2 regions of the Achromobacter xylosoxidans genome follow, and region 2 is predicted to be linked to the other one. Evidence: riboswitches for the same ligand, from Rfam matches in the RefSeq annotation. Region 2 holds a riboswitch; the other holds the start of a gene.

Region 1 (3,398 bases), 1.5 Mb from region 2:
GCTGTTGTAGTTGCCGGCATTGGCCGTCAGCAACGCGTCCAGCGTCGCCGGATAGCGCAATTGCTCCCAGGCCAGGTCCTGGGTCATGTCGCCCAGCTGGTAATAGCCGACGTGCGTCTGCGCAATCGCGCCGCGCAGTTCGGCATCCGCGAGGTTCAAGCCCATGTTCGCGTCGACGAAGCGGATCAGGTCGCGCGCGCTGGTCTTCACGCCATAGGCTTCGTCGGCCAGCACGCCCGGATTCACGCGCACGGGCGCATCCTGCTTGTTGTAGCCCTGCGCGTAGTCCGCCATCCTGGCGGCCGGCACGTCGATGTAGGTGCTGGTCAGGCCCAGCTTGGGAAACAGGTCCCGCTCCATGGCCGCCTTGAACGGCCGGTTCAGGCTCTTGGCCGCAACCACGCCCAGCATGCCGATGCTGGGGTTGGCGTAGGTGCGATACGTGCCAGCGGCATGCTCGGGCTTCCAGGCCTTGAGGTAAGCCATCATCTGCGCCTGGTTCGTGACCGCGTCGGGCACCTGCAAGGGAAAGCCGCCGGTCGTGTGCGTCCCCAGGTTGATCAGGCTCAGTTTGGCGAAGTCGCTGCCGGCGAGCTCGGGCAGATACTTGGCCGGGCTGTCGCTCAGCGCCAGGCGGCCGCGCGCCTGTGCGTAGGTTGCCAGGGTTGCCGTGTAGGTCTTGCTGATGGAGCCGATCTCGTACAGCGTGTCGCTGTCGGCCCGCCTGCCGGTTTGCCTGGATGCCACGCCATAGTTGTAGAAATGTTGCGTCCCGTTGCGGGTCACGGCGATCGACATTCCCGCAATGCCATGTTCGCGCATGACGGCCTGGACCGCCTCGTCGACCTTGCTGTCGGTCTCCGCCTGTCCGGCCTGCGCCAGCCCGCAGCCTGCGGCCATCAGCGTAAACAATCCCGTGCGCAGCATGCTGTTCAAGCGCATTCTCGTCATTCCCTGTCGTGTCGGATCGGTGGCGCCGCGACGGCGGCGCGCAAGCATCGTAACGCGGCGCGGCGCCTTATTGGTACTAACCCTTGGTCTCATTTTGGGGGATTTTGGCTATCCTCGCCTCGTCGATCCAAAACCCCGCAGAAGAGACCTGCCCCCGCGGCAGGCGCCGACGGAGCAACCGCCCCGGAAACTCTCAGGCAAACAGGACTGCGCGGTCTAGACAATCTGGAGAGAGGCGCGGATTGCGCCCACCGAAGGGGAACCCGCCGCCGCCTGCGCCGCGGGTGAAGCTCTCAGGTACAGAGACAGATGGGGTGCTGCGGCCGGGTGGCCGCGGCCACTCAATCTGGAGCCATCATGCCCCGCATCGCCATCATTGGCGCCGGTATCACCGGCGTCACGTCCGCCTATGCCCTGAGCAAACTGGGATACCACGTCACCGTCTACGACCGCCAGCGCTATCCGGCCATGGAGACTTCCTACGCCAACGGCGGCCAGTTGTCGGCCAGCAACGCCGAGGTCTGGAACAGCACCGCCACCATCATGAAAGGCCTGCGCTGGCTCGGCCGCCACAACGCGCCGCTGCTGCTCAATCCCCGCTTCAGCTGGCACAAGTACTCCTGGCTGGCGCAGTTCATCGGACAGATCCGCAACTACCGCCGCAACACCATCGAGACCACGCGGCTTGCCATTGCCGCGCGCCAGCACCTGTACGCCATGGCGGAAGAAGAAGGCATAGATTTCGACCTGGAGCGCCGCGGCATCCTGCATATCTACCACGACGCCACCAGCTTCGAGACCGCGCGCCGCGCCAATGCGCTGCTGCAGGAAGGCGGGCTGGAGCGCTACGCGGTGTCGCCCGAGGAAGCGCGCAGCATCGAACCCACGCTGCAAACCCCTTGCCATGGCGGCTTCTACACGCCCTCGGACGCCACCGGCGACATCCACAAGTTCACCAGCGGCCTGGCCCGCGCCTGCGAGCGCCGCGGCGTGCGCTTCGCGCAGGACGCCGACATCCGCAACATCAGCGTGGACGGCGCGCCCTACGTGCTCGACGTCGCGCGCGAGGGCGGCGCGCGCCGCGAGCAGCACGAGGCCGACGCCATCGTCGTCTGCGCCGGCGCCGTCAGCCGGCAGTTCGCCAGGCAGCTGGGCGACACGCTCAACATCTACCCGGTCAAGGGCTATTCCATCAGCGTGCACCTGGACGACGCCGCCAGCCAGGCGGCCGCACCGCACGTCAGCCTGCTGGACGAAGCCGCCAAGATCGTCACCAGCCGCCTCGGCGACCGCTTCCGCGTGGCCGGCACGGCCGAGTTCAACGGCTTCAACATGGACATCCGCGCCGAACGCGTGCAGCCGCTGGTGGACTGGACCCGCAAGCACTTCCCCGGCATCCGAACTTCGCGCGTGGTGCCGTGGTGCGGGCTGCGCCCCATGACCCCGAGCATGATGCCCCGCGTGGGTCCGGGCAGGCGGCCCGGCGTGTTCTACAACACGGGGCATGGGCATCTGGGCTGGACCTTGTCGGCGGCGACGGCGCAGATGCTGGCGGCTAGCGTGAGGGAGGGGGTGGGAGAGGCTTGAGTTGAGGCGAGCAAACCCAGCATTGATGCAACCAGGTTTGCTCGTACCGCTTCGCCTACTTTCTGTCCGAATAATGGGAGAAAAGCCGGCGGATAAGTGAACTCCAGTCTACAGTTGCACCTGTCGGTACTTGCACTGGAGGCCCATGCCGTGAAACGCTCGCATCAAGACCAGGCGATTCCATACTGCAATCGCAGCGGGGATAAGGCGGAAGCCTATGCCCTGCTCAAGCTAATCGATCGAGGCCGGCGCGAAATATCGCAGGGAAACGTCATTCCTGCGGGCCACGTCTTTGCCCAATTTGAAGCAATGGACAAAGATGCCGAGGAATGACACTCCCGATTGCATTTCTTCCGCCCGTGGTGAATCTGTTCGCGGAAATTGATCTGCAAGCTCAATAATGCAAGCTCGCTACGAATGCTCAGGTCCCGACGCTGCGCGCTCCAACTCCTTGTGTGTGTAACGCCGCGTCGGTCAATGTACTAAGGCCGCATCCCTGTCTTCGGCAGTCAGCAGTTCCGCGTCCGCATCGTGCCGGAGACTGTCCTTGCACACCTCCCCATCCTTCACAACCAGCAAGATCCTCTCCGGATCCACCAGCAGCGACAGATCCTTCAGCGGATCCCCGTCGACCATGACCACGTCCGCCAGATAGCCGGGACGCAGCATGCCCAATTCCTGCGGTCGTTGCATGATCTCGCCGCCCAGCCGAGTGGCGGACACCAGCGCTTCGGTCGGGGTCATGCCGATGTAGTCCACGAAGTATTGCAGGTCGCGGGCGTTGGTGCCGTGCGGCATCCAGGCAAAGCCGTAGTCGCCGCCGGGCAGGATGCGGATGCCCCGCTTGTGCATCTTGCGCA
Region 2 (3,398 bases):
TGAAGTGGCGCGCCGCTACGCGGCGGCCCAGCGCTGAGCGCATCTCTCGCAAGGAGGGCAGCGGCACATGAATACCTTCAGCCGTCATCGCGTGCGGCCGGCGGCCACCAGCATCAGCGTGTGGACCCTGGCCGTATTGGTGGCCTGCCTGGGCCTGCACCAGCTGTGGGTCTATCTGGACGTGCGTGCGCCGCACGTGGGCGATGCCCTTCTGGGCGGACTGGTCGCAGCTGGCGCTACCGCCCTGGGCACCTTGCCCATCCTGTTCGCCCGGACCATCCCCCAGAAAATGCAGGACAGCATGTTCGGCTTCGGCGCCGGCGTGATGCTGGCCGCCAGCGCCTTTTCGCTGGTGGCGCCGGGCATCGCGGCGGGTCGCGACCTGGGTTATGGCCCCTGGGGCGCCGGCTTGACGGTAGGCGCTGCCGTGTTGCTGGGCGCGGCGGTGCTGCTGCTCATGGACCGTACCCTGCCGCACGAGCATTTCATCAAGGGCCGGGAAGGCATCGAGGCGCACCGCCTGCGCCGTACCTGGCTGTTCGTTTTCGCCATCACCCTGCATAACCTGCCGGAGGGCCTGGCCATTGGCGTGGGCTATGCGGGCAACGACGCCATGCGCGGCACCGCGCTGGCCACCGGCATTGCTATCCAGGACATTCCCGAAGGGCTGGTGGTGGCGGTGGCGCTGCTGGCGGCGGGCTACCAGCGCGCGTTTGCCGTGGCGCTGGGCATGCTGTCCGGCCTGGTCGAGCCGCTGGGCGCGGTCCTGGGCGCCGCCGTGGTGGGCTGGTCCGAGCCGCTGCTGCCCTGGGGCCTGGGTTTTGCCGCGGGCGCCATGCTGTTCGTGATCAGCCACGAGATCATCCCCGAATCGCACCGCAAGGGGCATGAGGTCTACGCGACCTGCGGGCTGATGCTGGGTTTCGTGCTGATGATGTTGTTGGACACGGCGCTGGGCTGAGGCCGCCGCAGGCATTCCCTGGCTGCGGCTTTCGTTGTATGCTTGCGCCGCTGTCACGCATGTTGCGGGAGAGAGCGGCCTGTACGTCCGGCCGCCGCCGAAGGCGCAATTCGCCCGGAATCGCTCAGGTAACCCATACCGCCCATGCTTGCCCTGTCCCGGTTTTTTTACCGCGCGGACGCGGCAAAACAGTACTCTGGAGAGACCTGGCGCCGCCCCTGAACTAGGGACATAGCGAGCAGCCCAGGCGCCGAAGGTGCAAACCCGCCATGCGGGGCAACTCTCAGGCAAAAGGACAGAGGGGCGGAAGATTCAGCCGTTGTACAAGTGCACCCCGCTTGGCACCACTGGCATTCCGTAACCCTGGCAACACTGCCGCCCCGGAGTTTCCGCGCATGTCCGCAACCCTCAAACGCACCCCGCTGGCTGAAGAACACATCGCCTCTGGCGCCCGCATGGTCGACTTCGGCGGCTGGGACATGCCGCTGGCCTACGGTTCGCAACTGGAAGAGCACCACGCGGTGCGGCAGGACGCCGGCATGTTCGACGTGTCGCACATGCTGAACGTCGACGTGGCCGGTCCGGACGCGTTCGCCTTCCTGCAGCGTCTGGTCGCCAACGACGTGTCCAAGCTGACCGTGCCCGGCAAGGCGCTGTACAGCTGCATGCTGAACCCGCAAGGCGGCGTGATCGACGACCTGATCATCTATTTCTTCGCCGCCGACGAATGGCGCGTCGTGGTCAATGCCGGCACGGCCGACAAGGACGTCGCCTGGATGCAGCGCGTCAAGCAGGCCGGCCAGTTCGACGTCGCCATCAACCCGCGCCGCGACCTGGCCATGGTGGCCGTGCAAGGCCCGAACGCCCGCGCCAAGGTCTGGGCCGCGCGCCCGGCCTGGCAGGCCGCCAGCGAGCCGCTGACGCCCTTCGTGGCCGCCCGCGTGGGTGACGACACCTTGGTGGCCCGTACCGGCTACACCGGCGAGGACGGTTTTGAAATCGTGCTGCCCGCCGCCGACGTGGTGCAACTGTGGCGCGACCTGGTCGCCCAGGGCGTTCGTCCCTGCGGCCTGGGCGCGCGCGACACGCTGCGCCTGGAAGCCGGCATGAATCTCTACGGCCAGGACATGGACGAGCTGACCCAGCCCGACCAGGCCGGCCTGACCTGGACCGTGTCCCTGAAGAACGCCGAGCGCCGCTTCATCGGCCGCGACGCGCTGGAACAGTTCGCCACGCCCGCCACCTTCATCGGCCTGAAGCTGCAAGAGCGCGGCGTGATGCGCGCGCATATGGCCGTGCGCACCAAGGAAGGCACGGGCGAGCTCACCAGCGGCACCATGTCGCCGACGCTGGGCGTGTCGATCGGCTTTGCCCGCCTGCCGCAAGGCGTCAAGCCGGGCGACACGGTCGAGGTCGACATCCGCGGCAAATGGGTGCCCGCCCTGGCTTGCAAATTGCCGTTCGTGCGTAACGGCAAAGCGGTCGAACACTCGTAAACTCGAAGCTTCGCGCGAGCCGCCGGCCCCTGGGGCGACGGCCGCCCGCGCGAGGCGCGCAACACCATTCATCTACCCGCATTCCCTCAGGAGTTCCCATGAGTCTGCCCACCGATCGCAAGTACACCGAGTCCCATGAATGGGTCAAAGCCGAAGGCGACGTGTTCGTCGTCGGCATCACCGATACCGCCCAGGATCAATTGGGCGACCTGGTCTTCGTTGGCGACGTGAAGGTCGGCGCCAAGCTGAACGCCGGTGAAACCGCTGGCGTGGTCGAATCGGTCAAGGCCGCTTCGGACATCTACGCTCCCGTGGCCGGCGAAATCGTCGCGTTCAACGAAGAGCTGGAAAACAATCCCAACCTGATCAACGAATCGGCCTTCACCGCCTGGATCTTCAAGATCAAGCCGGTCAACGCCGCCGACGCCGACAAGCTGCTCGACGCCGCCGGCTACGAAGCCGTCGCCAACGGCTAAGCCGCCTGGCCGGAACGGGCGCGCAGGCGCCAGCCACGCGCCCGTTCCGCAAGATGCAATACCGTCCGTCCTCCGACGACACCCGCTATCCCGAGACCTCTCCATGTCGCGCGCCCTAGACACCCACACCGACTTCATTCCCCGCCACATCGGCCCTTCCGACGCCGACCAGGCCGCCATGCTTGCCGTCATCGGCAGCGCCAGCCTGGACGCCCTGATCGAAGAAGTCGTGCCGCCCAAGATCCGCAGCCAGGCCCCGCTGGCGCTGCCCGCCTCGCGCAGCGAAACCGACGTGCTGGCCGAACTGAAGCAGATCGCCGGCCGCAACAAGGTCTACCGCAGCTACATCGGCCAGGGGTATTACGGCACGCAGACGCCCAACGTGGTGTTGCGCAACATTCTTGAGAATCCTGCCTGGTACACGGCCTACACGCCTTACCAGCCCGAGATCTCGCAGGGTCGCCT

Evidence for each region. Region 2 has a riboswitch for glycine ahead of gcvT (glycine cleavage system aminomethyltransferase GcvT). Riboswitches for the same ligand answer to the same signal wherever they lie in the genome.
Region 1: it holds a riboswitch for glycine, as region 2 does, so the genes downstream of both, IAG39_RS11525 (D-amino acid dehydrogenase) here and gcvT (glycine cleavage system aminomethyltransferase GcvT) in region 2, are expected to answer to the same signal.

What each region holds. Positions count from the first base shown of each region.
Region 1 is NZ_CP061008.1:2,450,221-2,453,618, reverse strand. It holds gene ampC (class C beta-lactamase) at 1-951, opposite strand, end outside; glycine riboswitch at 1,080-1,171, shown strand; glycine riboswitch at 1,173-1,264, shown strand; gene IAG39_RS11525 (D-amino acid dehydrogenase) at 1,309-2,538, shown strand; gene IAG39_RS11520 (hypothetical protein) at 2,689-2,871, shown strand; gene IAG39_RS11515 (metal-dependent hydrolase family protein) at 3,013-3,398, opposite strand, start outside.
Region 2 is NZ_CP061008.1:952,888-956,285, forward strand. It holds gene IAG39_RS04380 (superoxide dismutase) at 1-37, shown strand, start outside; gene IAG39_RS04385 (ZIP family metal transporter) at 68-961, shown strand; glycine riboswitch at 1,017-1,112, shown strand; glycine riboswitch at 1,148-1,270, shown strand; gene gcvT (glycine cleavage system aminomethyltransferase GcvT) at 1,357-2,457, shown strand; gene gcvH (glycine cleavage system protein GcvH) at 2,556-2,933, shown strand; gene gcvP (aminomethyl-transferring glycine dehydrogenase) at 3,037-3,398, shown strand, end outside.